3 regions of the Paenarthrobacter sp. NPDC018779 genome follow, and region 1 is predicted to be linked to each of the others. Evidence: riboswitches for the same ligand, from Rfam matches in the RefSeq annotation. Region 1 holds a riboswitch; each other region holds the start of a gene.
What was found. A riboswitch is a leader RNA that binds a small molecule or an ion and turns the genes downstream of it on or off. The one in region 1 is predicted to bind cyclic di-AMP.
Positions count from the first base shown of each region.

Region 2: linked by a shared signal. The riboswitch ahead of ACH488_RS13875 (NlpC/P60 family protein) and the one ahead of ACH488_RS07035 (M23 family metallopeptidase) in region 1 are both predicted to bind cyclic di-AMP.
Region 3: linked by a shared signal. The riboswitch ahead of ACH488_RS09650 (hypothetical protein) and the one ahead of ACH488_RS07035 (M23 family metallopeptidase) in region 1 are both predicted to bind cyclic di-AMP.

Region 1 is NZ_JBIRZS010000004.1:163,639-173,798, forward strand. Features, by position in the region: gene ACH488_RS07020 (HNH endonuclease) at 1-380, opposite strand, end outside; gene ACH488_RS07025 (NlpC/P60 family protein) at 623-1,387, opposite strand; gene ACH488_RS07030 (C40 family peptidase) at 1,485-2,231, opposite strand; cyclic di-AMP (ydaO/yuaA leader) riboswitch at 2,236-2,401, opposite strand; gene ACH488_RS07035 (M23 family metallopeptidase) at 2,541-3,371, opposite strand; cyclic di-AMP (ydaO/yuaA leader) riboswitch at 3,376-3,616, opposite strand; gene ACH488_RS07040 (metal-dependent transcriptional regulator) at 3,848-4,543, opposite strand; gene serC (phosphoserine transaminase) at 4,843-5,973, shown strand; gene ACH488_RS07050 (DUF3027 domain-containing protein) at 6,065-6,706, opposite strand; gene ACH488_RS07055 (cold-shock protein) at 6,714-7,097, opposite strand; gene ACH488_RS07060 (hypothetical protein) at 7,290-7,505, shown strand; gene ACH488_RS07065 (helicase-associated domain-containing protein) at 7,592-10,057, shown strand; gene ACH488_RS07070 (DNA repair helicase XPB) at 10,083-10,160, shown strand, end outside.
Region 2 is NZ_JBIRZS010000012.1:106,740-116,899, forward strand. Features, by position in the region: gene ACH488_RS13835 (dihydroxyacetone kinase family protein) at 1-412, opposite strand, end outside; gene ACH488_RS13840 (MFS transporter) at 495-1,862, opposite strand; gene ACH488_RS13845 (FadR/GntR family transcriptional regulator) at 2,073-2,816, shown strand; tRNA gene ACH488_RS13850 (tRNA-Cys) at 2,904-2,974, opposite strand; gene ACH488_RS13855 (hypothetical protein) at 3,116-3,604, opposite strand; gene hutG (formimidoylglutamase) at 3,643-4,593, opposite strand; gene ACH488_RS13865 (NCS2 family permease) at 4,751-6,193, opposite strand; gene ACH488_RS13870 (copper resistance protein CopC) at 6,307-6,939, shown strand; cyclic di-AMP (ydaO/yuaA leader) riboswitch at 7,090-7,281, shown strand; gene ACH488_RS13875 (NlpC/P60 family protein) at 7,285-8,064, shown strand; gene ACH488_RS13880 (FAD-binding protein) at 8,265-8,996, opposite strand; gene ACH488_RS13885 (universal stress protein) at 9,410-10,160, shown strand, end outside.
Region 3 is NZ_JBIRZS010000006.1:167,772-177,931, reverse strand. Features, by position in the region: gene ACH488_RS09685 (LysR family transcriptional regulator) at 1-559, shown strand, start outside; gene ACH488_RS09680 (hypothetical protein) at 655-978, shown strand; gene ACH488_RS09675 (SixA phosphatase family protein) at 1,007-1,531, opposite strand; gene ACH488_RS09670 (winged helix-turn-helix domain-containing protein) at 1,615-2,478, opposite strand; gene ACH488_RS09665 (hypothetical protein) at 3,042-3,929, opposite strand; gene ACH488_RS09660 (response regulator transcription factor) at 4,132-4,872, shown strand; gene ACH488_RS09655 (ATP-binding protein) at 4,876-6,366, shown strand; cyclic di-AMP (ydaO/yuaA leader) riboswitch at 6,475-6,658, shown strand; gene ACH488_RS09650 (hypothetical protein) at 6,662-7,510, shown strand; gene ACH488_RS09645 (glycosyltransferase) at 7,729-9,072, shown strand; gene ACH488_RS09640 (ArnT family glycosyltransferase) at 9,069-10,160, shown strand, end outside.

The sequences.
Region 1 (10,160 bases):
TCGGCGAGCGTCTGGTTGCTCTTGGCGTTATTGCATTTCAAGCACGCCGCAACCAGGTTTTCCCAGGAATCCGCGCCGCCCCTGGATTTGGGGTGGACGTGGTCTATGGTGTGCGCTGTCTTGCCGCAATAGGCGCAGCGGTGGCCGTCGCGGCGGAGCACCCCGCGGCGGCTCACAGCGGTGATCCTGTTGTACCGGGGACGGATGTAGCGGTTGAGAAGAATCACGGACGGACGTCCCAGAATCTCCTGTGGCCCGACGACAGGTTCGCCGCCTTCGGCCACTACGCTAGCTTTCCCAGTCAGCACAAGGACCAGCGCCCGGCGGAAGGTTACTACCGCCAGCGGTTCATATCCAGCATTCAGAACGAGTGTGCGCATGCACGTACCTCTTCACGGCCGCACCCGTCAGGGGCACGAGGGCCGGCTGCCCTCTGCATGTACGGGCTGTGGATCGACACCATAAGGGTAAGCACTTATATGCCGTATCAACGAATTTTCGGACCGGTTCCCGGGCGGTGTCGGCGAATGTTCATGTGCGGGACACCTTGCCTGGCCCTCCACGAGGGCCTAAAAGCTGAACGCCCCGCAGGAAATCCTGCGGGGCGTTCAAAGAAGCTGTATCAGCCGTTCACGCGGATGAAGACCGGGCCGGAGCCGACGTTCACGCTGAAGAGTGCGGTGGTGGATCCGTTCCATCCACCGTGCACTGCCATGCCGTTACCGACGTACACGGCGATGTGCGCCATTCCACCGTAACCACCGTTGGCGTAGTACGCGAGGTCGCCCGGCTGCGCTTCGGCGGCGCTGACGGTGCGGCCGAGGGAGAGGTAGCCGGCGGGCCAGTCGTGGAAGTTGATGCCCACGGCGGCCAGCGAGTTGGTCACCAGCATGGTGCAGTCCTGGGTCACGCCGAGCTGGGCGTAGGCTGCCGCGGCGATGGCAGCACCGAGGCCGCTGGACGCTGCCGGAGCCTTGGCGGCCGGGGCCGGGTTGCTGACGGCTACGGTGGCACTGGCGCCAGCAGTAGCAGTGGAGCCGGAGCCGGTTTTCGCTGCGGGCTTCTCAACTACGGGAGCCGGAGCCTCCACCGTGGTGACCACCGGGCTCTCGTAGGAGATGGCCACAGTGGAATCGGCAGCGATGGTGGACTGCGTGACTGCCTGGACATCAAGGGCCGTGGTGGCCGTGGACTCACGCTGGACGTTGGTGTCGGCGGCATTCGCAGCAACGCCACTGGTCAAGACCAGTCCTGAAGCGGCAGCGATCACAACTGCCTGGCGGCCGACGCCACCGGCGTTGTCACTGACAGCCTTCGCGATCACGGCAAGGGAGCTGGTCTTGGGGGCCTCAGCTCGGTGCCGTGCAACCTTGTGTGCACTGGTCATTTTTAATCTCTTTTCGTTTCCGCACGCGGTTGGGGCACGCACGGTTTGCGGGCAAGCCAGCACTTGGGGGGCATGCTGGCGTACCCCGAACGGGGTTTTAGCGGAGGGTGAAGAATGAAGACGTGCCGGTGGAAGCCACCGAGTGGAGCAAGGTTCCCTGGCTCGGGTTGAGAGCGCTGATCATCATGCCGTTGCCGACGTAGATGCCAACGTGTGCGCCGCCGTTCTGCATGACCAGGTCACCCGGCTGCGGCGTGCTGGTGGCCTTCATGGCAGTCCAGGCGTTGACGCGGGGAATGCTGATGCCGGCCTGGGCGTAAACCCACTGGGTGAAGCCGGAGCAGTCCCAGCCGTTGGGGGTGGTGCCGCCCCAAACGTAGGGGTGGCCGATGCCCGTGTAGGCGATCGCGGCGAGGCCGGAAGCTGCGGCGCTGGAGGCCGTTTCCTTGGCGTCGGAAGACTGTGCGGTGAGCGAGCCGGCGGCCTGGCTGCCAGTGGTCTGGTTGCCAGCTGTCTGGGAGCGCTGGGTGGTCTGCGACGCGCGCTGGACCTTCGGGGCTTCCTTGGTGGCCACGACGGGGCTCTCGAAGGAAACAGTGGCCGTCGGCTCTGCGGTGACAACCTCGGTGGTGAGGAGCTGCTGCGTGCTCGTCTCGGCCTTGGAAACATCGGTGTCCGCTGCCTGGGCCGGAAGGCCGACGCTGAGGACGAGGCCGGAGGCTGCGGCAAGAACTGCGGCCTGGCGGCCAACGGTTCCGGCATTCGCTGAAACAGCCTTCGAAAGAGTGTTCAACGGGTGAACCGTCTCGGCGCGGTGGCGCGCAGGGGTAGTGCGTGATGACACGTAGGTAGCCTCTCCCAATGCCTGCGAGGTGAGCTGTCGGATTCGGATGGGAGTCATCCGGCCACGCGCTTCGGGAAGCTTTGTGACTTAACCCCAAGGCCTTCTCTCGAAGACCAAAAGTGGTTCCCCCGCCCCTGCCAGACGAATTTTGCGAACGGACCTTGAGTGGTGGCAGAGCTAGGCAATCCACTCAAGTGCATCGGCCCCCTAAAAAGCCGATGCGCTTTAGACGGTACAACAGTTGAACACGAATGTCACATTCAGGTCACGGGGTGTGTCGCGAATGCGAGAGACGACCATCGACTTTGCTTAGAGCCAGCCCATGGGGTCCACGACTTCGCCGTTGACCTGGACCTCGAAGTGCAGGTGGCAGCCCGTGGAGGCGCCCGTGGTGCCGCTCAGGGCAACCACGTCACCGCGGTTGACAGTCTGGCCAACCTTCACGTTGAACGACGACAGGTGGTTGTACGTGGTTTCAAGGCCGTTGCCGTGATCCACTACAACGCGGTTGCCTCCGCCGTACTCGTGCCACCCTGCGAACGTGACCTTGCCGGCTGCTGCAGCGTGGACCTGGGTTCCGCACTGCGCAACGAAGTCCTGGCCGCGGTGGAAGTCGCCGGTGCCGCCGGTCAGCGGGCTGACCCGGTATCCGAACGGAGAAGCGGTGGTCAGCGTGTCCAGCGGGCTGCCAAGGGTTCCTTTGGAGGAACTGGCCTGGATGCTGCCGACGGACTGGGCGCTGAGCAGCTGCTTGAGCTTGCCGTCGGGATCGGCCTTGGTGGCCACCGCCGCGCGGCTGAAGTCGATTTTGGCCGACGCTTCCGCGGAAACCTCAGGCTGGCTGCCACCGGAGACGGCCAGGGCAGCTTCTGTTTGGCCCGACTCGGAGGTGGCCATGACGGGGCTTGTGGCCGGCAGACCGACAGTGAGGGCAAGGCCGGTGGCGGCAAGAGCCACTCCGGCTTTCTGCCCTACGCCACTGGCTGCGGCGAAATCGGCAACCTGGCGCAACGGGCTCTTACGGCGGCGCACCTGACGCTGGGTGTCGCGGGGCCGGATCTCCGTTACGACGCGGGCTGGCCGCAGCTCAGCAGCGGGGCCGGACGCGCGTCGGCGGCCCCTGACGTTCTGCGATGTCAAACTCTGTTCCTCTCTTGAAAGCCTGCGAAGTTAGCTGTCGGATTCGGATCAGAGAGTGCAAAGACCCGGCCCGCACGCAGCGCATACGGCACACAGGTATCCCGGAGGAAATTGCGTAAGTAGGCACTGCTGCTGCGGACTTCACCCCAAGGCTGCTTCTTCAGGCAGCCGATTGTGGTTCCCCCGCCTCTGCCAGTAGTGGATAACACCCCTGATCTGCTGGCAGAGCTCGGCTCCAGATCAGGTAACGCTTTGGTATCGGCGCTAGTAGATAACTATAGGGGATTAAAGCCTTCGGTAATAAATTCGTTATCTTCCGGCGGCGCCGCTTTCAGGGGCGGGCCCTTAGCACCTTTCGGCGGAAACTGCAGGTCACGCCGTTCCACCCGACTCTGGTAGTGAGATCAGACACTCCGGCCGGGGACACAAGTGAGGCACCCATCCTTTTCGGGAGAGGTGCCTCGAAAGTCCTACGTTCAGCCAACCGCCACGAAGACGTGGGCAGCAACTTCGGGGGGCAGTTCCAGGGCGCCCTCGATGCCGGGGACGCGGACGGAGATGTACTCCCCTACCCGCGCCAACGAAACTGCCGCGCCCGGACGGATCCCGCCTTCATCGAGTTGAGTCAGGAGCTCGGGCTCAACCTGGATGGGTTCGGCCAACCTGCTCACCACAACCCGTGAGTCCGTGGCGTAGCCGTCCATGGCCTGGATGAGGTTGACGTCGCCCTTCAAGGAGATCTGGCTGGTCCGCCCACCGAGTGCTTCCAGGCCCGGGATCGGGTTTCCATAGGGTGACTCGGTGGGGTGCTCAAGCAACTCGTACAGCCGGCGTTCAACCCGCTCACTCATCACGTGCTCCCAGCGGCAGGCCTCGTCGTGGACATAGGCCCAGTCCAGGCCGATCACATCGGCCAGGAGGCGCTCGGCCAGGCGGTGCTTGCGCATCACCTCGGTGGCCCGCTTCCGGCCAATCTCGGTCAACTCCAGATGGCGGTCATTGGAAACGACCACCAGGCCATCGCGCTCCATGCGGCCGATGGTCTGGGAAACAGTGGGACCGGAATGGCGCAGGCGCTCGGCAATGCGGGCCCGAAGAGCAACGATGTTCTCTTCTTCAAGCTCCAAAATGGTCCGAAGATACATCTCAGTGGTATCGATCAGATCCGTCATCCAGCTCAGCTCTCCTCGAACGCAGTTCTCGCGTAGTGTCCACCGTACCGCGTCCAGACGAGGCGGCCGGTCCCGTGGCGCCGCCCCATGACGCCTCCTCCAGCTTAGCTTATTTGGAATTACTCTGAATAATCCCCCTTCGCCTTCCTGCGCACCCGGACGGCACCGTTCCACGTGGCGGACTATGACAACCGCAGGTTCCTGCCCGCGCGCCACGTCAGGCAGAATTGGGGTGTCGAAGGAGCAGTTGATGCCACCTGCCACGACCCATCTTTGACCGATACCCATTGGAGCCACCCGTGAGCGACAACAGCATCACCATTCCCGCCGACCTGCTGCCCAAGGACGGACGCTTCGGCGCAGGACCGTCCAAGGTCCGCCCGGAGCAGGTCGAAGCCCTGTCCGCCGCGGCCACCACCATCCTTGGCACGTCCCACCGCCAGGCACCGGTGAAGAACCTCGTGGGGTCCGTCCGGGAAGGCCTCAGCACTTTCTTCCGCGCCCCGGAGGGCTACGAAGTTGTTCTCGGCGTCGGCGGCTCCACGGCGTTCTGGGATGTCGCGGCGTTCGGCCTGGTGGAGAACAAGGCCCAGCACCTCTCCTTCGGCGAGTTCGGCTCCAAGTTCGCGGCGGCCACCAACAAGGCTCCCTTCCTGGACGCCTCCTCCATCATCAAGTCCGAGCCGGGCACCCGTCCGTCGCCGCAGGCCGAGGCAGGCGTGGACGTCTATGCGTGGCCACAGAACGAGACGTCCACCGGCGTCGCGGCTCCGGTCAAGCGCGTCGAAGGCGCCGATGAGGGCTCGCTGGTCCTGGTGGACGCAACCTCCGCTGCCGGCGGCTTGGACGTGGACGTCGCGGAATCGGACGTCTACTACTTCGCCCCGCAGAAGAACTTCGCTTCCGACGGCGGTCTGTGGCTGGGCCTCTTCTCCCCCGCTGCGCTGGAGCGCGCTGCCCGGGTGAAGGCCAGCGGCCGCTGGATCCCCGACTTCCTGGACCTGCAGACGGCGATCGACAACTCCAAGCTGAACCAGACCTACAACACGCCGTCGTTGTCCACGTTGGTCACGCTGGACGCCCAGGTGCAGTGGCTCAACAGCAACGGTGGCCTGGACTTCGCCAGCAAGCGCACGGCGGACTCCGCCAGCCGCGTGTACTCCTGGGCTGAGGCCTCCGAATACGCCACGCCGTTCGTGGCCAACGCCGAGGAACGCTCCAACGTGATCGCCACCATCGACTTCGACGATTCGATCGACGCGGCGGCCATTGCCAAGGTGCTGCGGGCCAATGGTGTGGTGGACACCGAGCCCTACCGCAAGCTGGGCCGCAACCAGCTCCGGATCGCCACGTTCGTGGCCATCGAACCGGACGACGTTTCGGCACTGCTCGCCAGCATCGACTACGTGGTTGGTGAACTGAAGAAGTAAACACCATCAGCGGCCGCAGGGCCGGAAACACTGAAAGGCGCCTGCCGGAATGGTTCTTCCGGCAGGCGCCTTTGTGTGTCTTCAGTTGTTGCTAGTCGTATTGCCCGGAGTGGTCCGCGTCGTCGACGGCGTCCCCGGTTTCTCCCGAATCGTCATCCGCGTCGCCATCGCCCTGGGCATCGTCCTCGGCCGCTTTGACCGTTTCCTCGGTGACGTCTTCCTCGGTCTCTTCAACCAACGGCGTCTCGTCCTCCGGCCGCACCCGTTTGGCCCACGGCACCCATTCCGGCGCGAGGATGGAGTCCTCGGACGGCAGGAGCCCCAGCTCGCTGACCGTGACGATCTTGGACCGGGAGTTGCGGGTGACCACCGCATACCACTGCCAGCCGCCGTAACCTGCCAGCTTCGATTCGAAGAGGTGGGTCACTACCCGGTCGCCTTCCGATTTGGCTCCGAGGTGCGCACCTACTTCCCCACGGCTGGCAATGCCTTCCACGGCCTGGCGGGCGACGTCGACGGCGGCAGCCAGGTAGGAGTCCGGCTTGCCGGTGCGCCATACGGGAACGCCGGCGCGCGGCTTGGGGGCCGCGGCCTTGGTTTCAGCGGGCTTCCGCCCGGGAACATCCCTGCTGGCAGGAGCGTCCCCGTTTGCAGGAGCCTCGGCAACGGGGAGGGCAGGGGTTTCCTGCGTGCCTTCCCCGGCCTCTATATCCCGTGCGGATTCCGATGTCATGGCGTTCCTAGGCTTCCAGCTCGTCGGCAACCTTGCGCAGCGCCATTCCGATCGCCTTGGCCTTGTTGCCTTCCGGATACTTACCCGAGGACAACGTACCGGACAGATTGTCCAGGACGGTGACCAGGTCCTGGACCAGCGGTGCCAGGTCGCGGGCGTTCATGCGCTTGGCCTTGGCGATTGAGGGGGTTTTGTCCAAGACGCGCAAGCCCAGCGCCTGGGCGCCGCGGCGGCCGTCGGCAACGCCGAACTCCACGCGCGTACCGGCCTTCAGCTCGGTGACCCCTGCGGGCAGGGACGTCTTGGGCAGGAAAACTTCCTGGCCGTCTTCGGCCGCGAGGAATCCGAAGCCCTTTTCCTTGTCATACCACTTGACCTTGCCGGTGGGCACGTAATCAACCTTCTTCGTTCTTGCGGGGAAACACGTCGGGCCGCCACCGCATCCACAGGGTCCTGCGGGATCGAGGGTGACAGCCCGCTCCGTGTGGGTCTGTTCCTTCAAGGTTATCCTGCCGGGCACCCTAATCCCGCTTCGTACCGTCCCGCGTAGCGGCGGCCGGCGCCAAACAGCTAGCGTTGAGGCATGACTTCCACGGGTTACCGCCGCCCCCTGACGATTGCCGCCGCGATCGTTGCCATTATTTCCCTGGCCGCTGTCGCGGCTGTCATGGCCATCGCCTTCAACGGCGGAGTTGCACCCGTGTGGATCACGTCGACGGCGCTGTATGGGCTGCCCTTGGCCTTCATCCTGGCCGTTGTTCCCGTGGTGGACGCCGTCCGCCAGCGCCGCCGCCACTAGCTGACCTGCAGTTGCGGGGCCCGCTTTGCGTGGCAAAACACAGGCCAAGCGCGCAGAGCGGGCCCCGCAACGGTAAATTTGAAGTGATGTCCCTCATTCGCGCGCTCAGCAAGGAACTTGAAACGCGCAGCGACGCCTCGCTGCGGGCTTTGTTTGCCGCGCGACCGGACCTGATCTCGCCCATGGCCCCCGACTTCGCGGCCTTGGCAGCGCGGGCCAGTGCGCGGGTCAGTGTGCAGCGGGCCCTGGAACGCCTCACCAAACCCGAGATGCAGGTCCTGGAAACCCTGCACCTGTGTACCAACACGGATACGGGCCACAGCGTTTCGGCGGCAGGATTGAAGAAGGCCATTGCCGGGTCCACGCTCTCTGCCTTGGAACCCATCCTGGCCAAACTGCAGGAGCTGGCTTTGATCCACCGGGCCGAAGCGCCGCCGGCTACCCATCCTCCCGCAAGTTCGCGGCAGAAGTTCTACCTTCCCGTGGGCAGCCTGAAGGATGTCATAGGGATCTACCCCGCCGGGCTGGGGCGCAGTTATACGGAGTTGGTCCGACTCCAACCCGCCTTCGCCCAGCGGGTGGTCCAACTGGTGGGCGAACTCCACCACAGCGGCCTCGGTATCCATCCGGCCAGCACCCCCATGGACGCAGCCCTCTCCCTGCAGCGCTGGACGTCGACCCCCGACGGCGTCCGCGACATCCTGGCCAGCGCGCCGGAACGGACCACCGGGCTCCTGGACAAGTTCGGGAGTTGGGCCATGGGTGCCGTACCCCAAGCGCAAAGGCGCGCTTCGGTCACCCACGAGAGTGCCGACACCGGGCCCATCGACTGGCTCCTGGCCCGCGGACTACTGGTCCCCCTGGACGCCGGCCACGTGGAATTGCCGCACAGCGTGGGCATTGCGTTACGGGGCGGGGCCATTGTTGATGACTTCACCCTGACACCCCCGGTTCCGGAGCTCGGGCACACCAGCGCGGCGCTGCGTCGCAATGCGGCCATGGGTGCCATTGCGGAAACCCTCCGGCTGTCCAACGATCTGCTGTTCGCCGTCCGGGAGCAACCCCTGGCAACCCTGCGGAGCGGCGGGGTGGGCGTGCGGGAATTGCGGCGGCTTGCCGAGTCCATCCGCTGCGGCGTGCATCAAACGGCGATCCTGCTGGAAATCTGTGCACTGGCCGGGCTGCTGCGCCTGGACGTTGACAGCTCCACGTGGGTCCAGCCGGCGTCATTGGAGTGGCTGACCTTGCCGCGGCAGGAGCAATGGCTCTGGGTAGTCAACGCCTGGCTGGCCAGCGAGCGCGCGCCGTCGTTGGTGGGCCAACCCCTTACCGGCAGCACCCCGGCGGCCCATCCAGGAACTGCCGGGAGCACCATCAATGCCTTGTCCGCGGAGGCCCAGCGCCCTGACGCGCCGGTGGTCCGCCGGAGGATCCTGGAAATCCTCAACGAGCTCACCGTGGAGGCCGCAGCCCCCGATGGCAAGGCCCCCGTCCTGGATGCCCGCGCGGTGCTTCAGCGTGCGGAATGGACCCAGCCCCGGATGTCGCGGCGCTTCAGTTCGCTGGTGAAGGGCATCCTTGAAGAGGCCACGCTCCTGGGACTCATGGGTTCCGGGGCCTTCACGCAACTCGGTTCCGCCCTTGCCGTTGGCCAGCCCGATGAAGCCATGACCATCCTTGGCGAGCACTTGCCCGCGGCGGTCAACCACATCCTGCTGCAGGCCGACCTGACGGCAGTGGCCCCGGGTTACCTTGCCCCCGAACTCAGCGAAACGCTGTTGCTCATGGCAGACGCCGAGGGGCAGGGACCGGCGTCGATCTACCGTTTTTCAGCCGCGACAATCCGCAGGGCGCTCGACGCCGGCGAGGATGCGGAATCGCTGTTGGCGTTCCTGCGCGAACATTCGGCAACGGACGTGCCCCAGCCCCTCGCCTATCTGGTCCAGGACACGGCATCCCGGCACGGCCGCCTGCGCGTCAGCACCAGTGCCAGCTTCATCCAGAGCGATGACGAGTCCGCCATCGCCGAGCTCCTGCAGGAAGCCCGGACGTCATCGCTGCGCCTGGTCCGCATCGCCCCAACGGTCCTGACATCGGCCACCAGTCCCCGCGAAACTGCACGGGTGCTGCGCGAGCTGGGACTCTCGCCCGCCGTGCAGGAGGTGGAGCCCGCCGTCGTGCGTTTCAAGCGCACCACGGCGGTGGCAGGCAGCGCGCGTCCCGTCTACACGGCACCGCGGACGGCTCCGCCGGACGACGACGTCGAGGCGCAGCTATCCATCCTGCGGCAGCACCGCGGCGTCCCGGCCGACGGTACGGGAGAGGCTTCGACGCAGCTGGGCCTGGAAACCCTGCAGAAGGCCATCCGGCTCAAGCAGGCCGTGACCATGAACGTGGTGGACAGCCTGGGCAACTCGAACACCGAAACGGTTGTCCCGGTTTCTGTCTCCGGCGGCCGGGTCAGGGTGTTCGATCCCGGCAAAGACACTGAGCGGGTGTTGTCCATCCACCGGATCATTGATGTTGAACCTGCCGGAGACCGGCACAAGTGAGTGATGCAGACGTGAGGATTCAAGAGTGACCGACGGTCCCCTGATCGTTCAAAGCGACAAAACCATCCTGTTGGAAGTGGACCATGAGCTGGCCACCGAGGCC
Region 2 (10,160 bases), on a different contig from region 1:
CCGAGGAGATGTCGTCCGTGACCGCGATGCTGCGGCAATCAATGCCCTCAGCACGGAGCTTGTCCTGGACCTGGGTGAAGTGCAGGACATCTCCGGCGTAGTTGCCGTACCCGAGCAGCACGCCCGCACCGTTGGACGCAGCCTTGGCCACGTTGTAGACCTGCTGCGCGGATGGGGAAGCGAACAGGTTTCCCATCGCCGCACCATGGGCCAAACCCTGGCCCACCAGGCCCGCGAACGCCGGGTAGTGGCCCGAGCCGCCGCCGATCACCAAGGCGACCGTGTCCGGCGTCGAACGCGTACTCCGCGCAACACCACCGGACACGCGACGGACCCACCGGCCGTGCGATGCGACGAAGCCTTCGATCATCTCGTCAGCGAAAGCTGCGGGTTCATTGAATAAGCGGGTCATGCGGAGGCTCCTGGAGCAATTGGCGTGAAGTGGGAGGTGGAGAGGGGTGCCCGCCCGTCGGGAGGGCACCCCGGCTAAGGGGTTACGGCTCTGCGCGGTGCCCGACGCCCTGCGGGTCAAGTGCCTCGGCGGAGGTGCCTTCGGCGGCCTTGCCCTGGCGGCTCAGGACCACCATGAGGATGGAGGAGAGCAACATGAAGCCGCCAACTACGAACATGGGAACCGTGTAGTTGCCGGTCCAGTCCTTGAGCCAGCCAGTGATGTAGCCGGCGCTGAAGCCGGCCAGGTTGCCAACCGTGTTGATCAAGGCGATGCCTGCGGCCGCTGCTGCGCCGGTGAGGAACTGCGTGGGAACGGTCCAGAAGTTGGGCAGTGCCGCGAAGATGGACATGGCCGTGATGGTGATGACGGCGATGGTCGCAGCGGGGGAGCCGGCAAAGAGCGCCAGCGGGATGCTGAGGCCGCCGATCAGTGCCGGGAGGGCGATGTGCCAGGTCTTGACGCCGCGCTTGGTGGCGTCCTTGGACCAGAAGTACAGGGCGAACGCTGCCGGCAAGTACGGGATGGCGGTGATCAGGCCCTTCTGGAAGACGTCGAACTTGGCGCCGTAGAGGCCTTCGAAGCCCGCGATGATGGTCGGCAGGAAGAAGCCCAGGGCATAGAGGCCGTAGATGAAGCCGAAGTAGATCAGGGAGAGCATCCAGACCCGGCCGTTGCCGAACACGGTGCGGACGCTGACGTGCTTGTTGTTGGCGGCCGTGGCGTTCTTTTCCTTTTCAAGGGCACCGGTCAGCCAGGTCTTTTCCTCGGCTGTGAGCCACTTGGCCTTGGCGGGGTTGTCGGCCAGGTAGAACCAGGCGATGACACCGATCACGATTGCCGGAACCGCGACGCCGAAGAACATGAAGCGCCAGCCTTCAAGGCCGAAGAACACGCCGTGCTGCTGGATCAGCGCACCGGCAAGGGGAGCACCGATCACGGTGGTCAGCGGCTGGGCCAAGTAGAACAGGGCAAGGATCTTGCTGCGGTGCTTGGACGGAACCCAGAGGCTCAGGAACAGGATGGCGCCCGGGAAGAAACCGGCCTCGGCAACACCCAGGATGAAGCGCAGGATGTAGAGCTGCTCAACGTTGCCAACCCACGTGAAGAGCAGGGACACGATGCCCCAGCTGACCATGATGCGGGCAAGCCAGCGGCGGGCGCCGAACTTGTGTAGGGCCAGGTTGCTGGGGACTTCCAGCAGGATGTAGCCGATGAAGAACACGCCGGAGGCGAAACCGAACTGGGCTGCGGACAACGCCAGGTCATTGTTCATGCCATTGGGCCCGGCGAAGGAGATGGCCGTGCGGTCCAGGTAATTGATGAAGAACATCAGGGCGACGAACGGCACCAGCCGGATCGCCACCTTCTTGATTGCGGATTTCTCTACCACCGATTGTGTGGTGTCCACATTGACTCCTAGATGTTGGTGTCCCCGCAGATCCTGCATTGGATGCGCCGGGCTGACTCGTGGATTGCCGGTCTGGGTCCGGCCAAAACGAAGCTTGTGACTTAAACCATAGGACTGGAATCTAAATTGGTCAACCGGTTGATGTGTTCTTCTTTTTGGTCGCCTTCGATGCTGCCCCTTGATTGGTCATCCGGTTGCTACGCTTTGAGGATGCCTGTGAATCCTGCCGCCGCAGCGGCCCAAATGACGGCGGCTCTCGCGCCCATGGAGCAGGGCTCCGTCGTGTCCGAAGTGGCCGAGCGACTGCTCGCCTACTTCACCAGCGGCGACATCGCTCCGGGCACGCGACTACCGGCCGAGCGCACGCTGGCAGCGTCTTTGGGTGTTGGACGATCGGCCATCCGCGAGGCCTTGGCCGCCTTGGAGATTCTCGGCATCGTCATTGTCCGGCCAGGCTCCGGAACGTACCTGCGCGACGGCGTCTCCGAACTTTTGCCGCGGACGCTCAGCTGGGGCCTGATGCTGGGGGAGCCGCGGACGCGGGAGCTTGTTGAACTCCGCAGCGGCCTGGAAGTGCAGGCTGTGGAGTTGGCTGCCGGGCGGGTCACCGACGAGGCCCTGGAACGCATGCGCGCCAACCTCGATGCCATGGAGAAGAACCTCGATGACCTGGCAGCGTACGTCGAGGCAGATGCGGCGTTCCACCGGGAGATCGCTGCCGCCTCCGGGAACATGGTCCTCGAGGAACTTTTGCAGAGCATCCGGTCCCTGCTGAGGATTTGGGTGGACCGCGCACTGACGGACGAAGGCCACGCGGAAGCCGCCCTCAAGGAACATACGGCGATCTATGAAGCTTTGAAGGCCCGGGACGTCGACGCTGTCACCAAGCAGATGCGTTCCCACATGGTCACCGCATCCCGCCGGCTCCTCGCAGGCTTCGACGCGGCCCAGTAAATCTCCGGCGAGATGGCATTTGATGACAATGTTTGGGCCAAACATTGTCATCAAATGCCAACTCGGTGAGGTCCACAAGCCCCTCAGACGTGGTGGCGGGATTCGAACCCGCGTGCGCTGCTTTGCAGGCAGCTCCCTGGCCTCTTGGGTACACCACGTGCCAACGAGACTAGGCCCGGGCCGGCAAACGAATCAAAGTTCATTGCCCCGGTTTTCGCAGGGCTACGCGGGCTGACGGTCAGGCTACGCGGCCTGACGACCGGGCTACGCCGCTGGTCGCCGCACTATGTCATTGTTGCCTACGGTTGCGTGACATGAACCATGCGCCCCCGCCACGACCGCCCGGCCAGTTTGGCCACGCCGGCGCCGATCAGGAGAGTGAGGATCGCAGCTGCCGCGTGCGTGTACAGCATGAGGTCCCCCGCGTGGACAGGGGCGGTGCCGGCCGCGGGGACGGGCAGGTCCGCCGGAATCCGGCCGGTGCCGTGAAGGTGGTCCAGGGCGCCGAGTCCGGGGATGGAACCTCCCAGCGCATCGAAGCCGAAGAACAGCAGCTGCTGCGTGGCTCCGGAAACCAACAACAACAGCAGCGGCCCGTGGATCCAGCGGGAAATGAGCTGCGCGCCCAACGCCGCAAGGGCCACGAAGCCCAACAGCACTGGAATGGCGGGCGCGCTGCCCCCGGAAAGCACGTGGGCAGCGAGGCCGAGCGCCACAGCCACCGGCCCGGCCACCCAGCGCCACTTGTTCTGGACAGTCAATGTGTCCTGCACAGGAGTTGCGCCCATCCACACAGGCTATGCGGAGGATGGCCGCAAGGAAACAGCTATGCCAGGAGGGTGTTCACCAGCCGGGCCGCAACTTTGGCGGTGCGGGAGTCGATGTCGAACCCAGGGTTCAATTCAGCCACGTCCAGGTGCAGCAACGCGCCACTCGCGGCAACCTGCTTGCAGACTGCGCTGATCACCGGCAGGGGCACGCCATACGCAGCCGGGGCACTCACGCCGGGCGCCACCGCGGCGGGCAACACATCGAGGTCGATCGTCAGGTACAGCACGTCGATCCCGGCCAGGAAGTCGGCCACGAAGGTCTCCACTGCCTCCGGCGAGCAGTCTTCGTCCAGCAGGTATTTCACGCCGAGCCGGTCGGCGGTATCGAACAGCGTCCGCGTGTTGTTGGGTTCGGAAATACCCACGACGGCGTACTTCAGTTCCCGCCCGGCGGCGGCTTCCTCCTGGGCCATCTGGAGGAACGGGGTCCCGGAGCTGGGTGTCGGTTCGTCCCGCAGGTCGAAGTGGGCATCGAGGTTCAGCACGCCCAAACGCTTTCCGCTGCGCACGGCCTCCGAGCTGGCAACGCCCAGGTAGCTGGCAAACGCGGTCTCGTGCCCGCCGCCCAGCACCACGGTGAGGTTGCCGCCGTCGAGCAGTCCTGAAATGGCACGTCCCGCCCGCTCCTGGCCCGCTTCCAGGGCGTCGCCCTCAACAACCACGTCACCGGCGTCGAAAACGTCGCGCTCCAGATGGAAGGCCAGGGGACCCAGCGCGGCACGGATGGCGGCCGGAGCTGCGGCGGCACCCACGCGCCCTTTGTTGCGCTTCACGCCGGCATCGCTACAGAAGCCAAGCACGACGGCGGGACGCGAGGCGGCTGCGGCGGCCTCCGGAGTATGGGGAGCCACGGCCTGCCACCAGCGGCGGTGTTCGTCGCCGTCGCCATCGAAGCGGCCGGTCCACGGCGTCGGGGTGGTGTCTACGGTGAAGGCACTGGTTTCCATGCTTAAAGCACACCGGACCCGGACTGCCAAAGCCAGCAGTTCCGGGTCCGGAGTGTCTGAAACCCCGGACATCCGTCCCTCAAAAAACCGCGAGTTGGCATTTGATGACAATGCGGGAGCCTCGGACTGTCATCAAATGCCAACTCGGCGCAGCGACTTACTTGACGCCCAGCAGTTCCTCCACTGTTCCGATGCCGAAGAACAGCAGGAATGCCGCCGCAACAGCCCACATGAGGGGGTGTACTTCGCGGGCGCGGCCCTGGAAGGTGCGGATGAGGACGTAGGAGATGAAGCCTGCACCCAGGCCGTTGGCGATCGAGTACGTGAACGGCATGAGGGCGATGGTGAGGAACGCCGGGATGCCCACGCCCCAGTCCTGCCAGTCGATCTTGCCCACCTGGGAGACCATCATGAAGCCAACCACCACCAGTGCGGGGGCGACGGCTTCGAACGGGACCAGGTTGATGAGCGGCGTGAAGAACATGGCCACCAGGAACAGCACGCCGGTCACGATGGACGCCAGACCGGTCCGCGCACCCTCGCCGATGCCCGCGCCGGACTCCACGAAGATCTGGTTGGAGGAGACGGACGCGCCGCCACCAACAATCGCGCCGAGGGCGTCCACCTGGAGCACGCGGTCCACGTTGGGGATGTTGCCGTGCTTGTCCACGGTTCCGGCCTCGTTGGCCAGGCCCACCATGGTGCCCATGGCATCGAAGAAGATGCTGAGCAGGATCACGAAGGCCAGCAGGGCGGCCGCGATGAAACCAAGGTGTTCAAAGGCGCCGAAAGGGTTCGCCTTGCCGATCAAAGAAAGGTCCGGGGCGCCCCACTCGGAGAGCGTCGGTGCCACGAGGGACCAGCCGCGCGGGTTGACGTTCTTGCCGTCGAAGCTCGGGCCGATGTGGAGGGTGAATTCCAGGATCGCTGCCAGCGCGGTGGATACGACGATGCCGATGAGGATCGCGCCGCGCACCTTGCGGACCACCAGGGCGATGGTCAGGATCAATCCGACGGCAAACACCAGCGTGGGCCAGCCCATGAGCTTGCCGTCCACGCCCAAGCCGAGTGGAACGGTGGTGCCGGCGGCGTCGGGGATGCGCCGGACGAACCCGGCGTTGACCAGGCCGATCAGGGCAATGAAGAGGCCGATACCCACCACGATCGCGGTCTTGAGGGCTTCCGGCACGGCTTTGAATACGGCAGTCCGGAATCCCGTGAGGACCAGGATCAGCATGGTGAGGCCGGACAGGACCACCAGCCCCATCATGTCCGGCCACGTCAGCCCCGGGTGCGAAGCCACAGTCACGGCAACGAAGGCGTTCACTCCCAGGCCCGTGGCGACGGCGAACGGGTGCTTGGCCCACGCTCCCATGAGGATGGTCAGGATGCCCGCAACGAACGCTGTGGTGGCTGCGACGGCGGTGAAGCCCAAGGAGGCTCCGCTGGAGTCGGCTCCGGAGAGGATCAGGGGGTTCAGGACCACGATGTAGCTCATGGCAAAGAAGGTCGCGAACCCGCCACGGATTTCCCGTGAGTACGTGGAACCACGTTCGGAAATCTTGAAGTAGCGGTCTATGGCAGAACCTTGTTTAAGCATGAAGGTCTCCGGGGATCGGGTGAGTGTGCTCTCAAATCCTATGCCCGCGGCTACGGGGCGCCCGGACGATTCGCCTAGTCTGTAAGGAAGCCAACATTAGGAGAAACCGCCCCATGCGTACCATCCGCCCGCTTCTGGCCGCCGTCGTTGCCGCCCTTGCCTTCGCCTCGGCGGTACTTTTTGGTGCCGCCCCCGCGTCCGCGCACGACGTCGCCGAGTCCACCACTCCGGCCAACGGAGCCACCGTGGCGGCAGTCCCGGCGTCGGTCTCCATTACGTTCAACAACCGTCCGCTGGCCATCGGCTCCGGCGTTACGGTGACCGCGGGCGGCGAAAACTGGGCGGACGGCGCCGTCGAAATCATCGACAACCAGGCAGTCCAAAAGTTGCGCCCGGGAGCCCCGGCCGGCGAGTACACCGTGGTGTGGCGCGTGGTCAGCTCCGATTCGCACCCGATTGAAGGCACCTTCAAGTTCACGTCCACCGCGGGAAGCACGACGGCGGCAAGCGGCTCCGCGGGCGCCTCGCCGTCCGCTTCGGCCTCGGGCGCGGTGGTTCCGAGCGCGGGAACGGCAGCCCCGGGGACCGGCTCCGGCGAGTCGGCTCCGGCCGCCTCCCAGCCCTTCCCATGGAGCATTGTGGGCCTCGCTGTGGTGGCAGTGGGCCTGGTGGTTTTCCTGGCGATTACAGCCCGCAGGAAATTGGCCGCTTCCAACGAGGCCGAGGGCGATAATTCCGCGGAATGACGCGGTTTTCTACATACCTGCGAAAATCTCGAAAGGGTTACCGCGACACGCGCAAAGCCAACTCCTCGTTACTCAAATGTGACTTTGGCGTGATCATCCGTTACGGTAGTACCTGTGCCCAATCCATCTTTGGGGCACTTCCGGCCTGATTGCCTAGCTCTGCCGCAGTCCGGAATCCGTTCGCAGACAAACCTACGGCAGAGACGGGGAACCCATTTTAGGCCGCCATCGAGCGTGCCTTGGGGTGAAGTCACGAGGCTTCCGCTGAACAGCGGGGGATAGTGACCGGGTGACTCCCATCCGAATCCGACAGCTAACCTCGCAGGCATCGGGAGAGGCTTTTTCATGTCTTCACGCATTCTTCGCGGCCGTCGTAAGGCGGACATCGCACGTCCCAATCCGTTCATCTCCATCTCCAAGGCCGTTGCCAGCAACGCTTCCGGCGCTGGCCGCCAGGCAGCCGTCATTGCTGCAGCTTCCGGCCTTGTCCTGACCGGCTCCATTGCCGCCCACGCTGCCGAGACCCCCGCACAGGCTCCGGTCCAACGCGACTCCAGCCCGGCGACCGTTGCCGAAACCGTTGCGGAGACCCCCAACAAGGTAGTCACCGCAGCTGCAACGGCCACCATCAACTTCGAGCGCCCCGCGGTTTCCTCCGTCGCGGCTCCCGTTATCGAGAAGCCGGCTCCGGTGGCTGCGGCTCCGGCCAAGAAGGCGACCACTGCGACCACCACCGCCAAGGCTACTGTTGCAGCTACCGCGGCTGCCCCCGCCGCCGCGGCCCCTGCAGCAGCAGCACCCGCTGGCAGCGTCAACGCAGCCATGGTTGCCTCTGCTTACGCCCAGATCGGCATCATGCAGGACTGCACCGCCATGGTGGAGCGCGCACTCGGCTCGGCAGGCATCCCCGTGGGTGACCTCGCTCCGATGCAGTTCCTGAACTACGGCAAGGTAGTCAGCGATCCCCAGCCCGGCGACATGATCGTCCAGTCCGGCCACGTTGCCATCTACATCGGCAACGGCCAGGCCATCAGCGGTGGCATCAACGGCAACCAGACCGGCATCCACCCGATCAGCTGGCTGACCGCAACCGGCCCCATCACGTACGTACGCGCTGGCGCCTAAGCTTCACGCTTAAACACCAAGGCCGGCACCTGGGAGAGATTATTCTCCGGGTGCCGGCCTTCGGCTGTTAAGGGCTTGCTGGGTACTCAGGATCCCTGGCATTTGGCTGCTCGCAGCATTTGGCTGATCGCGGCAGCGGACATGCCGGTTGGTCAGGCGGCCGAGGTGCCCGTTTCCAGATGCAGCACTGTGCCGGCGCTTCAGGCGATCGCGACGCCCGGTCCGGCCGGGAGCGCCACCTTCGACGAGATCGCCTGTCCCACGGCCTTTGCCTGGCGGAGCACTTCCTTGGGGGTGGGGGTGATGAGTTCTCCGACGCCAACAAGGTGCATCCCGACCGCCCGCATGGCGGCCACGAGGTTCTGCCCGATCGCGATGCCGAGTTCGGCCAACATCCGGCGCAAGTGGCTTTGGGCGCAACGCGTCACCACAATGTGGTCCGCCAGAAGGATGCCGCTGGCCGTGTGCACGGCCCACTGGCGGGGTGTTGACTCAAAGGGTGCTGGGCCGAAGGGTGTTGGGTCGAAGGGTGCGAGTCCAGCCGTCGCCAGGCCGGGGCCGCCAACGCCGGGAGCCGAGAGGTCAGCCACGGCCCGCTGGCCAAGTTGCAGGCCCTGGTTGGCTCCCAGGAAGTCCAGGCGCACGGCTTTGGTAGTGCTCCGCACATCGAGCTGATGGCTGGCTGCGTAGTTCCGCAAGTGCCGGAGGATCTGGTTTCGTTCCACCATGGCCGCGGGGTCGCCAGCATCGCAGCGCTGCAGCATTCCCGTGTGGACTGAGGGACCGGATGTGGACAGGGATCCAAACCCGTCCACCACGATTGAGCCGACGCCGTAGCGGCTGAGCTCGCTGGCCACGGCAAGGCCGGAAAGCCCGGCTCCAATCACCACGGTGGTGGTGCGCTCTGTGCCGGAATCAGGCGTGAGTGACACTGCTTGGCTCCTCCTTGACGTGTGTGCCCGAAGGCATCGCGTTGTTTCGCGTCCAAGCTCCCCCAGCGTCCGCAAACAAATGGCCGGGTGTGTCCTGGAACACGCTTGCCGGCCATTCGGTGACTCGAACACTACAGAACTTTTGGGGCCGTGGATAGCCTCAATGGCAGCGTGTTTTTACTTGTTCATCAGGAGTCCAACAAGGACACCGGAAACCGAGCCCGGACCGTTATGCGGCGGGCGAAAAGTCGCCTTGATTCGGCCTTGGCAACCGAGAATAGTGGGCAGTGGAAGGGGATGCCCTGAACTTCTCCTTCCCCGGATATTCGTACCAGGCCGGGCGTGTCACCTTGCGGGGTGAAACCTCTGGCAGAATGACCGGAACAAAAGCAGCAGGTGGAGAGGCGGGCCCCATGGACCAGCACGGCAGTCACGTTGAAGAACCCCGGAGCGGCGACGGAGAAGCCGTTGCCCCTGGTGGAATCGTCGTCGGAGTAGACGGCTCGGAACACGGTCAATGCGCTCTGGTGTGGGCCGCCCGCGAGGCTGAACGCCGCCAACTTCCCCTTCATATCGTCACGGCCTACTCGGTGCCGATTTTCGCGGCCTCCGGCCTGGACGGCGGTTACGCAACCGTGGACGATTCCGTCATCCGCGAGGGCGCGGAAGCAATCGTCAAGCAGGCCATGGAAAAGGTGGCCGGCTATGACCTGGACGTGGACGCCTCCGTGGAAAACGGCGATGCCGCCGGCGTGCTGCTGGACCTCTCAGCCGAGGCCGCTTTGCTGGTGTTCGGAAGCCGGGGCCGGGGAGGTTTCGTTGGCCGGCTCCTGGGTTCGGTGAGCAGCGCGCTCCCGGCCCACGCAAAATGCCCCACGGTTACGGTGCCGTTGTACTGCGCCGACCGCCTCGGGGAGAGCACCGAGGACCGCCACATCAAGGCCGAGCACGCCAAAGCCGGTCCGCGCACGGTGGAGAACGTGGTGGTGGTAGGCGTCGATGGTTCCGAGCAGGCCCGCATCGCAGTTTTGGAAGCTGCCGAGCAGGCAGAACGGATGGGAGCCAAGCTCCGGGTCATTTGCGCCGTCCCGCAATACAGCGGCTCCCTCGCGTGGGTGCCCGCGCCGCTGGACAGGGACGCCCTGTTCGCGGACATCAAGGTGC
Region 3 (10,160 bases), on a different contig from region 1:
CGTCCTGGCCGAGGACCCGCGCGAGGCCGTCCAACGCGTCGCTTCCGGCGAGGCCGAGCTCGCCGTGGTCCACAACTGGAATTCCGTGCCGCTGGTGATCCCGGAGAACATGGTGCTTGAGGACCTCTGCCTCGACCAAGCCGACGTACTGCTCAACAGGGCCCACCCGCTCGCGGCGAGGACCGCCGTCGAACGTGAAGACCTCCTGGACGAGACGTGGGTGAGCACCCCGGCGGGCGCCATCTGCAACGAGGCGTTGCTGCAGATCTTCGCCGGCCTGGGGCGGGTGCCGGATATCCGGGTCTACGATCCCGACTTTTCAACGCATGTCGCAATGGTTGAACAGGCAGTCGCCGTGGCATTGGTCCCCCGACTGGGACGTCCGCCGCTCCCATCTGCGGTGGTGGCCGTCCCTTTGGTGAATCCAGTCCAGCAGCGCGCCGTCGGGATTGTGTACCGCAAGACCATGACGGCGAGTCCCAACATCCGCCACGCCGTCCGCCTGCTCCGCGAGGTGGCTGCCCAACAGGAGCTGCCACTGCAAGCAACGTCACACTGAGGAACATTCGACACTCTCCACGGGGTTAGGTTAGCTTAACCTTACCTAACCACCGGCGCGCCTGATGCGCCGGTCCAAAACCGCTCGGAGGGGCCATGGCAGTTGAAGCAATCCTATTTCCCACGGACACGAACCACCATCACCTGTATGGGCTGGCCAGCTACCACATGGTGGACGATGAGCTCTTTCCCAGTGCCCACAACCGCCGGGACACGTACGCACTCCCGGCCTTCGATATCCGCGGACAATGGGTCTACCCGAGCCGTTACAACGAATACCTCGCGCCACAGCTTCCCGTGTACATGTTCGACGGTGAATACCTGATTGCCACCGGCCACGGCGAGGAGGCTGCGGGCATTCCCGTCTTCGAGATCCGCTGCATGTGCCTGCCGCAACTTGCGGAACCGGATCCCGTTTAGAACCAAGGTTCAACAGCCCGTCCACAGGCTAGTGGCGCGGCACCTTGAAATGCGTCAGCCTGGCATCCTGGCCGTCCAGTTCCGCCCACGGTTTCTCTGTTTCCATTACCGTCAACGCACTCGTTGGGTAACGCGTAGCAGCATCCATGTAGGCGTCATGGTCCGAGTTGCGGGAAGCCAGATGCATGGCCAGGTCCTGGACGCCTGGCATGTGCGAGATGATCATCAGCGTGGTCACCGTGTCCGGTACATGGTTGATCACGGACAACATGCCTGTGGCCGACGCCGCGTACAAGCCGTCCTCGAGTTTGGGCGTCGGAGCCTTCTCCCCAAGCTCGTCGCAGACCCACGTGCAGGTTTGCCGCGTCCTGAGCGCCGAAGAACACAAAATGAAGTCCGGCACGATCTTGTGCTTCAGGAGCCACTTGCCGGCCAGGGGCGCTTCGCGGTGGCCACGCTCCTCCAAGGGCCGCTCGTGGTCCGGGACGCCGAGTGGCCAGTCAGCCTTGGCATGCCGCATGATCACAAGCCGCTTGATGTGGTGGTCGCTCATGCCTCAACCCTATAGCTGCCAAGCCGGCGCAGATACGAAAGCGCCCGCCTCCCCAAGGGAGACGGGCGCTCTGCGCGTTGATGCTAGATGGAGTATTCCGGAGCAGCCCAAACAATGACCTCGGGGTGCTCGTAGAAGCGGTAACCCTGGCCGCGGACCGTGCGGACCGTGTTGGCCAGGCGGCCCAGCTTGGAGCGAAGACGGCGGATGTGGACATCGATGGTGCGCTCGTTGGGCACTTCCTCGGCGTTGCGCCACAGGCCTTCCAGGAGCTCGTCGCGGCCCACAGTGCGGGTGCCGTTCTCCACGAGGTAGTTGAGGAGTTCGAACTCCTTGAACGTCAGGTTCAGCGATTCGCCGTCCAGGTGGACTTCGCGGCGGGCCAGGTCGATGAGCACGCCGGACGGGCGGGCTTCCTGCTGCGGCGCGGGACGGGCGGCCTCAGTGCGCTGGCGGGCAGCAACCGTGGGGTCACCAAAGGTGGAGCGGACGACGTCGAGTGCGGACCCGGGTGCGTTGGCCGGCGCAACAGCGACTGCGGCGTAGCTCTCGGCACCGGTCACGAGGGACTGTGCGTAAGCGCGGATTTCCTGGGCCAGCTTGGCAATGGACGTCCCTGCAGCTGCAGCGGTTTCCTCGTCAATACCCATGTAGAGAACGAATCCGCGGGCCACGTTGTCGTTGGCGACGGGGCGAAGGCGCTCGGTCTGGGCAACCACCGGGGTGGGCGCAGTAATTGGCGCTGGTTCGTTGGTGGGTACTGCGCGCAACTGGCCGTAAGAGTTCGGGTTGTAGCCCTGGGGGACGTACCCGGGTGCCTGCTGGGCGCCCTGGGAACCGGGGGCATAGCCCGGACGGTTGCCAAAACCGGGGCGGAGGCCGGCATTGGAAGCGGCCTTATTGGCGTTACGGACAGAGATGTGGACGTATCCGGATGCAACTGACATGGAGTGCTTACCTCAAAAGTGAATAGCCGTCATCGCGGCTTCGAATGCTGGTTGTCCCCGCAATGAGTCTGGGGAGGGGCGCCCAACGCTGGGCAAGGGGGCGAATGCCTGAAACTTCTTTGGGGTGGAAAGTTAGGCTTGCATTCGACAACAGCGGGTCTCGTCGCCAGCGGGTGCGCTGGACCAGATTGCTGCGGCTGCAGGTGCTGTTGAGTTCTTGTTCACATTGGAAGTGTGCAACGTAACAAAGGCAACACGCAAGTAACAATGTGCCGAAACGTCCACATCCTGAGACAAGGGGCAGTATTGTGCCTCAAATCACAATTCAGCAGGTCCCTAAAATGAACGCCATTCCATTCGTCCGATGCCCGAAATATTGAACGAGGAGTGAACTTTCTTCGACGAATAGTGCATTATGGCCTTCACAATTTTCCAAGCACATGCGGCCATGGAATCTCACGATCTGAAACAGTTACTGACCAGTCGCAACTCGAATCCATCTCGATTTTAGTGGCCCGAATCTGCTACAAGCGGTAGAAACGGGCCACACGCCGGGCGGCGGGTCAGGAAGTGGTGCCCGAACCCGACGTCGAGCCCTGTCCCGAGGACGTGGTTGCAGTGGTGAGCCGGACGGATGCGGCCGTGTAGTTGTCGCCGTCCTTGGTAGCCGTTACCCGCACTTTGGCGCCCGATTTGATGTCCGCGATGGTCAGGCTGCTGGTGGTGCTGCCCCGCTGCCTGGTGCCTTGGGCCACGGCTGTATCCGAACTGAGGACGTACGTCTTGGTGAATCCATCGGAGCTCTTGACCGTCAGGGAATTGGACGAGACCTCACTGACCGTGCCGAGCTGATCGGCCATGGTCACGTATTCGTTGTCGCGGAGGACCACGTACTCCGAATGGATTGCGGTGTTCAGGCCACCGGCCATGCCCAAGCCGTCGGGCGACATGCCGCCCATCTGGCCAGGCATGCCCATGCCGCTCTGGCCCGTTCCGCTCTGGCCCGTTCCGCTTTGCCCGCTGCCGTCCTGGCTGGTTCCGCCGGGTCCGAGGCCCTGTCCCGGGACGCCTTGCTGCGCGCCGAGGCCGCCGGATTGGCCCAATGGAAGATTGGCCGCATCTGCCGAGCCGGCGTTACCCAAGGAGTAGAAACCCGCGGCCGTTCCTGCGGCGACAACCACGGCAACGCCGGCCACGATGAGGGTCCGCTTGAGCGTCCACCGGCTCAGCAGGGTTCCCTTGTCCTTGCCGGGAAGGGAGGTGCCCCAGCCGTTCGCGGGCGGAGCGCCCCAGCCGTTGGTGTTCGACGCCGGAGCTCCCCATCCGTTTTCGGCTGCGGAAGGGTCCGACGGCGGAGCTCCCCACCCCGCCGATGGCCGGGTTCCGCCGGGCTGGGTGGTGCCCTGCGGGGCCGGGGACGTGGGGTCTTCGGGGCGCTGCTGCTGGTTCATGGTGTTCTCCAGATGGGGTTGATGGTCCTCTTAGGCCCCAGAGTCTGCTGCCTGGCTGTGCGGAAGCTGTGTTGAGGAGCAGTCCCTCCTGTGACCTGTGGATTCACGTGTTTCAGGACTCCCACCTCGCTAGTGTTGACTTCACAGGGTCCTCACAGGACCGGCAAAGCGCCGGCAAACCAGCAGATTGGAGAGTTGTCACATGGCATCCCCGCACTCCATGACCAACAACCTTCCCCAGCTCTCCCACCCGGACGGCTCCCCCATCCGCGCCCTGGTGGTGGACGACGAGCCGAGCCTTGCCGAGCTCATGAGCATGGGCCTCCGCATGGCCGGCTGGTCCGTCGCCGTGGCCGCCGACGGACCCGAGGCCGTGAAGCTCGCCAAAGACTTCCGCCCGGACGTCCTGGTGCTGGACGTCATGCTTCCCGGATTCGATGGCGTCGAGGTCCTGAATCGGATCCGCGCGTTCGCCCCGGAGGTCCCCGCCCTTTTCCTCACCGCCAAGGACGCTGTCCAGGACCGAATCGTTGGCCTGGCTGCGGGCGGTGACGACTATGTGACCAAGCCGTTCAGCATGGAAGAAGTGCTGCTGCGCCTTCACCGCTTGGTGCAGCGTTCCGGTGTTGCCGCCATGGACACCGCAGAACTCGTAGTGGGCGACCTGACCCTGAACGTGGACACCCGCGAGGTAACCCGGGCCGGCGAGGACATCGCCCTCACGGCAACCCAGTTCGAGCTCCTGCGCTACCTCATGGAGAACCCCAAACGTGTGGTCAGCAAGGCCCAGATCCTCGACCGCGTGTGGGACTACGACTTCGGCGGGCAGGCGAACATCGTGGAACTCTACATCTCCTACCTGCGCAAGAAGATCGAGGCCAACCACCCGCCCATGATCCACACCGTGCGTGGCGCAGGCTACGTCATCAAGCCCGCGGACTAAGCCTTGACCACACTCTCAGGGGTCGCCAGGAAGACGCAGCGGAGTTGGCTGGACCCATCCACCTGGCATTTGCGGACCCGCCTGGTGCTCGTAGCCATGGCACTGCTCGTTGCCATCTGCGGGGCGGTGGGCGTAGTCAGCTATGCGTCCATGGACATGGTGTTCAACCGTCAGTTGGACAAGCAATTGGAGCAGGCGTCCAGCCGCGCAACTGATTTCGGCAGGCCACCCTCCAGCTTCCCGAACGGCCGGCCGGACCCCCTCGAAGCCCGTGGGCAGGGCGCCGGAACCCTGAATGCGCGGATCAGCGGGTCAACCGTCAGTAGCGCCGGGCTCATTGACGCTTCAGGAAACCGTGCGGCCCTCTCCGCCGAAGACAACCAGGTCCTCTTGGACCTCCCCTTGGACAACCGACCCGTGGACCGTTCGCTCTCCAACGGCGACTACCGGCTGGTGGCGGTCAAGATGCCCTACGGGGACGTGATCGTGACAGGCCTGCCGCTGGCTGACAAGCAGAGCACCGAAGCGTCCCTCGTCTGGACCATGGTGTTCGTATCGCTGGGCGGTCTGGTACTGATCGGGCTGGCCGGCACGGTCATCATCCGGCGGACCATGCGGCCGCTGGAGCAACTGTCCGAGGTGGCCACCAAGGTTTCCCGCCTGCCTCTCGACGCCGGCGAGGTAGCGCTTGCGGTGCGCGTACCCCCGTCGGCCTCCCACCCTGGCACCGAAGTAGGCAGCGTGGGCTACGCCCTCAACCAAATGCTGAACAACGTTGCCAGCGCCCTCGAAGCCAGGCAGGAAAGTGAAACCAAGGTACGGCAATTCGTTGCCGACGCCTCCCACGAGCTCCGTACGCCCCTTACAGCCATCCGGGGTTACACCGAGATGCTGCGGATGACCGAGAATTTCACCGAGGATGGCCGCAAGTCGCTGGCGCGCGTCCAGAGCCAATCGGAGCGGATGAGCACGCTGGTGGAGGATTTGCTGCTCCTGGCCCGTTTGGACGAAGGGCAGCCCTTGAAGGTCACGGACGTGGACCTGACGCAGTTGGTCATCGAAACCGTGACGGACGAGAAAGTCATGGCCCCGGACCACGTGTGGCAGCTCAAGCTTCCGGATGAGCCCATTACGGTCCGTGGCGATGGCACTCAACTTCATCAGGTGCTCGCCAACCTGCTGTCCAACGCACGCAAGCACACCGATCCTGGCACCACTGTGGTCACCGGCGTGATGCTGAGCGCGGACGGGAGTGCAGTGGTCACCGTGACGGACAATGGACCCGGCATTCCCGCGGATTTCCAAGGCCGCATCTTCTCCCGTTTTGCCCGGGCTGACGCTGCACGGTCGGGCTCCGAAGGGACCTCCGGGCTGGGACTCTCAATCGTCGAATCCATCGTTGGAGCGCACGGTGGCAGCGTCGAAGTCACCTCAAAACCGGGGCGCACGGAGTTCGCCTTGCGCCTCCCCTCGGTGAGTAGCGAACGGGTGTAACGAAACCGGCAAGGCGACGCACCGGCGTCGTGATCTCTGTTACCTAAATGTGACTTAAGCGAAATCCTCCTGTACCGTCGAAAGGGTGGGTCGCCCCAAGAGGCCCGCACCCGGGATGCGCCGAGCTCTGCCACTTCCCGGAGTTCCGTTCTCATCGAGGCAGAGACGGGGGACCCAGAGTCTCCGGGCCAGGCATTGCGCCGGCCCTTGGGGTGAAGCCGCAGCTACGCGCGCGGCCGGATGACCTCATCCGAACCCGACAGCTAACTCCGCAGGCGCTGAGAGGTAATCACACATGTCTGAATTCAAGGATCAGACGCGCCATTCCGCGCGTCATCGCGACGAAAACGATGCTCCCCTGACCAAGTCGCAGGCCGTTCTGAAGAACGCCGCGCGCCAGGGCAAGGCCGGCCACCGCATGTCGGTCGTAGCAGGTGTTGTTGCCGCCGCACTCGGCGTCGCTTCGCTGGGACAAGCCGCCAACGCCGCGTTCAACCTGCCGGAACTGAGCCAGGCCGCACAGACCCAAGCCGCCGTACAGTCTGACCCGAAGGCCAATGCTGCTTCAGACGCAGCTGCGGAAAAGGCTGCCGCTGATCGTGCAGCGTCGGCCAAGGCCGCAGCGGACCAGGCCGCGGCCGCAAAGGCAGCAGCTGAGAAGGCCGCCGCCGACAAGGCAGCTGCAGACAAGGCTGCCGCAGAGAAGGCCGCAGCCGACCAGGCTGCCGCTGCACAGGCCGCAGCTGAGAAAGCCGCCGCCGACGCCGCAGCAAAGGCCGCCGCTGACAAGGCGGCAGCAGCAGCTGCAGCCGCCGCAGCTGCCCCCAAGGCAATCGACGACCCCGCAGCAGCCAAGGCCTATGCCGCCAGCATCCTGGCCAACTACGGCTGGGGCCCGGGCGAAATGACCGCCCTCAACACGCTGTGGGAAAAGGAATCCAACTGGCGGACCACTGCCACCAATGCTTCCAGTGGCGCTTACGGCATTGTCCAGTCCCTCCCTGCTTCCAAGATGGCTACGGCAGGCGCTGACTGGCAGACCAACTACCAGACCCAGATCAAGTGGGGCCTGAACTACATCAAGGAACGCTACGGTTCGCCGTCCGCCGCCCTTGCCTTCCACTTGGCCAACAACTGGTACTAAGCCCGGAGGCTTCCCGATAGCCGCTCCTGTTCCCGCCGTTCGCAGCAACCCCAACTGATGCGCACGGCGGGACCGGGGGCGGCTTTTCGCGTCCCCACGCCAAGGTGTTCGCGTTCCACTGGCCGCCGCGCGGGCGACGTTTCCGTCCAACCAAGTTACACAGTCCCGTCACAGCTTCCGCCTAAAGCCCTCACAATCGGCGGCTCCACTCTGGATGCATGACGCTCATAGATCCAGCCACCAGTGCGCTGCCGAACCCCGCCCATGCGGGGCACTCCGCCGCTCCTGCCTTGCCCCACCGGCAGATGCGGCGCTCTCGCGTGGACACCCGGACCACAGTTCCCGTCCTGGACGTCACCGTTCCCGTCCACAACGAGGAAACGGACCTGGAGGAATGCCTGCGCCGCCTGCACGGACACCTCGTGGACACTTTCCCGCATTCCTTCCGCATCACGGTGGCGGACAATGCAAGCACGGACAACACCCTGAAGATCGCCGAGCGACTGGCCCGCGAACTCCCCGAAATTGCCGTCATGCGCTTCGAGGAAAAGGGCAGGGGCAACGCCCTCCGTCAGGTCTGGCTCGCGTCGCCTTCCCCCGTGCTGGCCTACATGGACGTGGATCTCTCCACCGACCTCGCCGCCCTGGCCCCACTGCTGGCCCCGCTGATCTCCGGGCACTCGGACTTGGCCATCGGCACCCGGCTTTCCCGCAACTCCCGGGTAGTCCGTGGACCGAAGCGCGAATTCGTGTCCCGCAGCTACAACGTCCTCCTGCACACCGTCATGGGTGCACGGTTCTCCGACGCGCAGTGCGGCTTCAAGGCCATCCGCGCGGACGTAGCCCACCAGATCCTCCCCCACACGCTGGACAACGCCTGGTTCTTCGACACCGAACTGCTGGTCCTCGCCGAACGCTGCGGACTCCGCGTCCATGAAGTCCCCGTGGACTGGACCGACGATCCCAACTCAAGCGTCGACATCGTACGTACCGCACTGGCCGACCTCCGCGGAATGGCGCGCCTGACGCGCGACCTGGTCACCGGCCGCATCCCCGTTCCCGAACTTCGTGCCGCCCTGGCCCGCGGACCACTCCCCGCTTCCTCACGGACCTCCGAGGCCACGCCGCGCACCAGCCTGTTCGGGCAACTTGTGCGCTTCGGATTCATCGGTGCCGTGTCCACCGTGGCCTACCTGGTGATCTTCCTGTTCTGCCGCGGTTTCATGGACCCGCAGCTCGCCAACTTCCTGGCGCTCATCATCACCGCCGTGGCAAACACCGCCGCCAACCGCCGCTTCACGTTCGGCATCCACGGCGGCAACCACGCACGGCACCACTTCGAAGGGCTGATCGTGTTCGGCATCGGCTTGGCGCTCACCTCCGGTGCGCTCGCCCTGGTGCATGGAAGCACGACGCCGGACCGCTGGGTTGAGGTGGCAACCGTGGTTGGGGCGAACCTCACCGCAACGGTGGCCCGGTTCCTGCTGTTCCGGTTGTGGGTGTTCCGCCGCCCTACGCAAGCAGCGACGCCCGACCAGGCCACGGAGGTGGCAGCAAAGTGATCACCGCCCTCCAACCAGGCACGGCCGCCGCAGCGGAACCTGTGGCCACCCAGCAGACCAAATCACGGTTGCAGCGCCTGGCGTTCGGCCGGCAGGCTCGCTGGGTCCGCCCCTCAGCCGCCGGGCTCCTGGTGGCTACTGCCTTCCTCTACCTCTGGAACCTCGCGGCCACGGGCTACGGCAATTCCTTCTACGCCGCCGCCATCCAGGCCGGCGCCAAGGACTGGACGGCCTTGTTCTTCGGCTCGCTCGACGCCGGCAACGCCATCACCGTGGACAAGCCACCGGCTTCCCTCTGGATTCCCGCGCTCGTGGGCAGGGTCTTCGGCTTCTCCCCCACCAGCATGCTGGTCCCGGAGGCACTCATGGGAGTGGCCGCCGTCGGGCTTTTGTACCTGGCGATCAAGCGGGTGGCGGGACCCGCGGCGGGCCTCATCGCCGGTGGCGCGCTGGCTCTGACCCCGGTGGCAGCACTGATGTTCAGGTTCAACAACCCGGACGCCATGCTCACGCTGTGCCTGGTGCTGGCCGCCTACCTGACAACGCGGGCCATCGAGAAGGCGGGCTGGAAGTGGCTTGCCGCGGCGGGTGCCGTGGTTGGGTTGGCCTTCCTGAGCAAGATGCTCCAAGGCTTCCTGATTGTTCCCGGACTGGCGCTCGCGTATCTGTGGGCAGCTCCCACCACGCTCCGCAACAGGATCCTGCACCTCCTTGCAGCCGCAGCGGGAATCGTGGCTGTTGCCGGGACGTACATCGCGATCTTCCAGCTGACCCCCGCCTCGGCACGGCCCTACATGGCAGGGTCCGAGGGCAACAGCTTCCTTGAACTCACGTTCGGCTACAACGGCCTGGGCCGTATCACCGGATCTGGCGAAGGCGGAGCCGGTGGCGGCATACCCGGCGGCGGCGGAGGCATGGGCGGCAATGCCGGATTCGGTGGCGCAGCCGGCCTGGGCCGCATGTTCGGCACAAGCTTCGGCGGCGAAGTTTCCTGGTTGCTCCCGGCGGCCCTCATCCTCCTGGTGGCCGGACTGTGGTTCACCCGCCGCGAAGTCCGCACTTCCCGGAGCAGGGCTGCCCTCCTGATG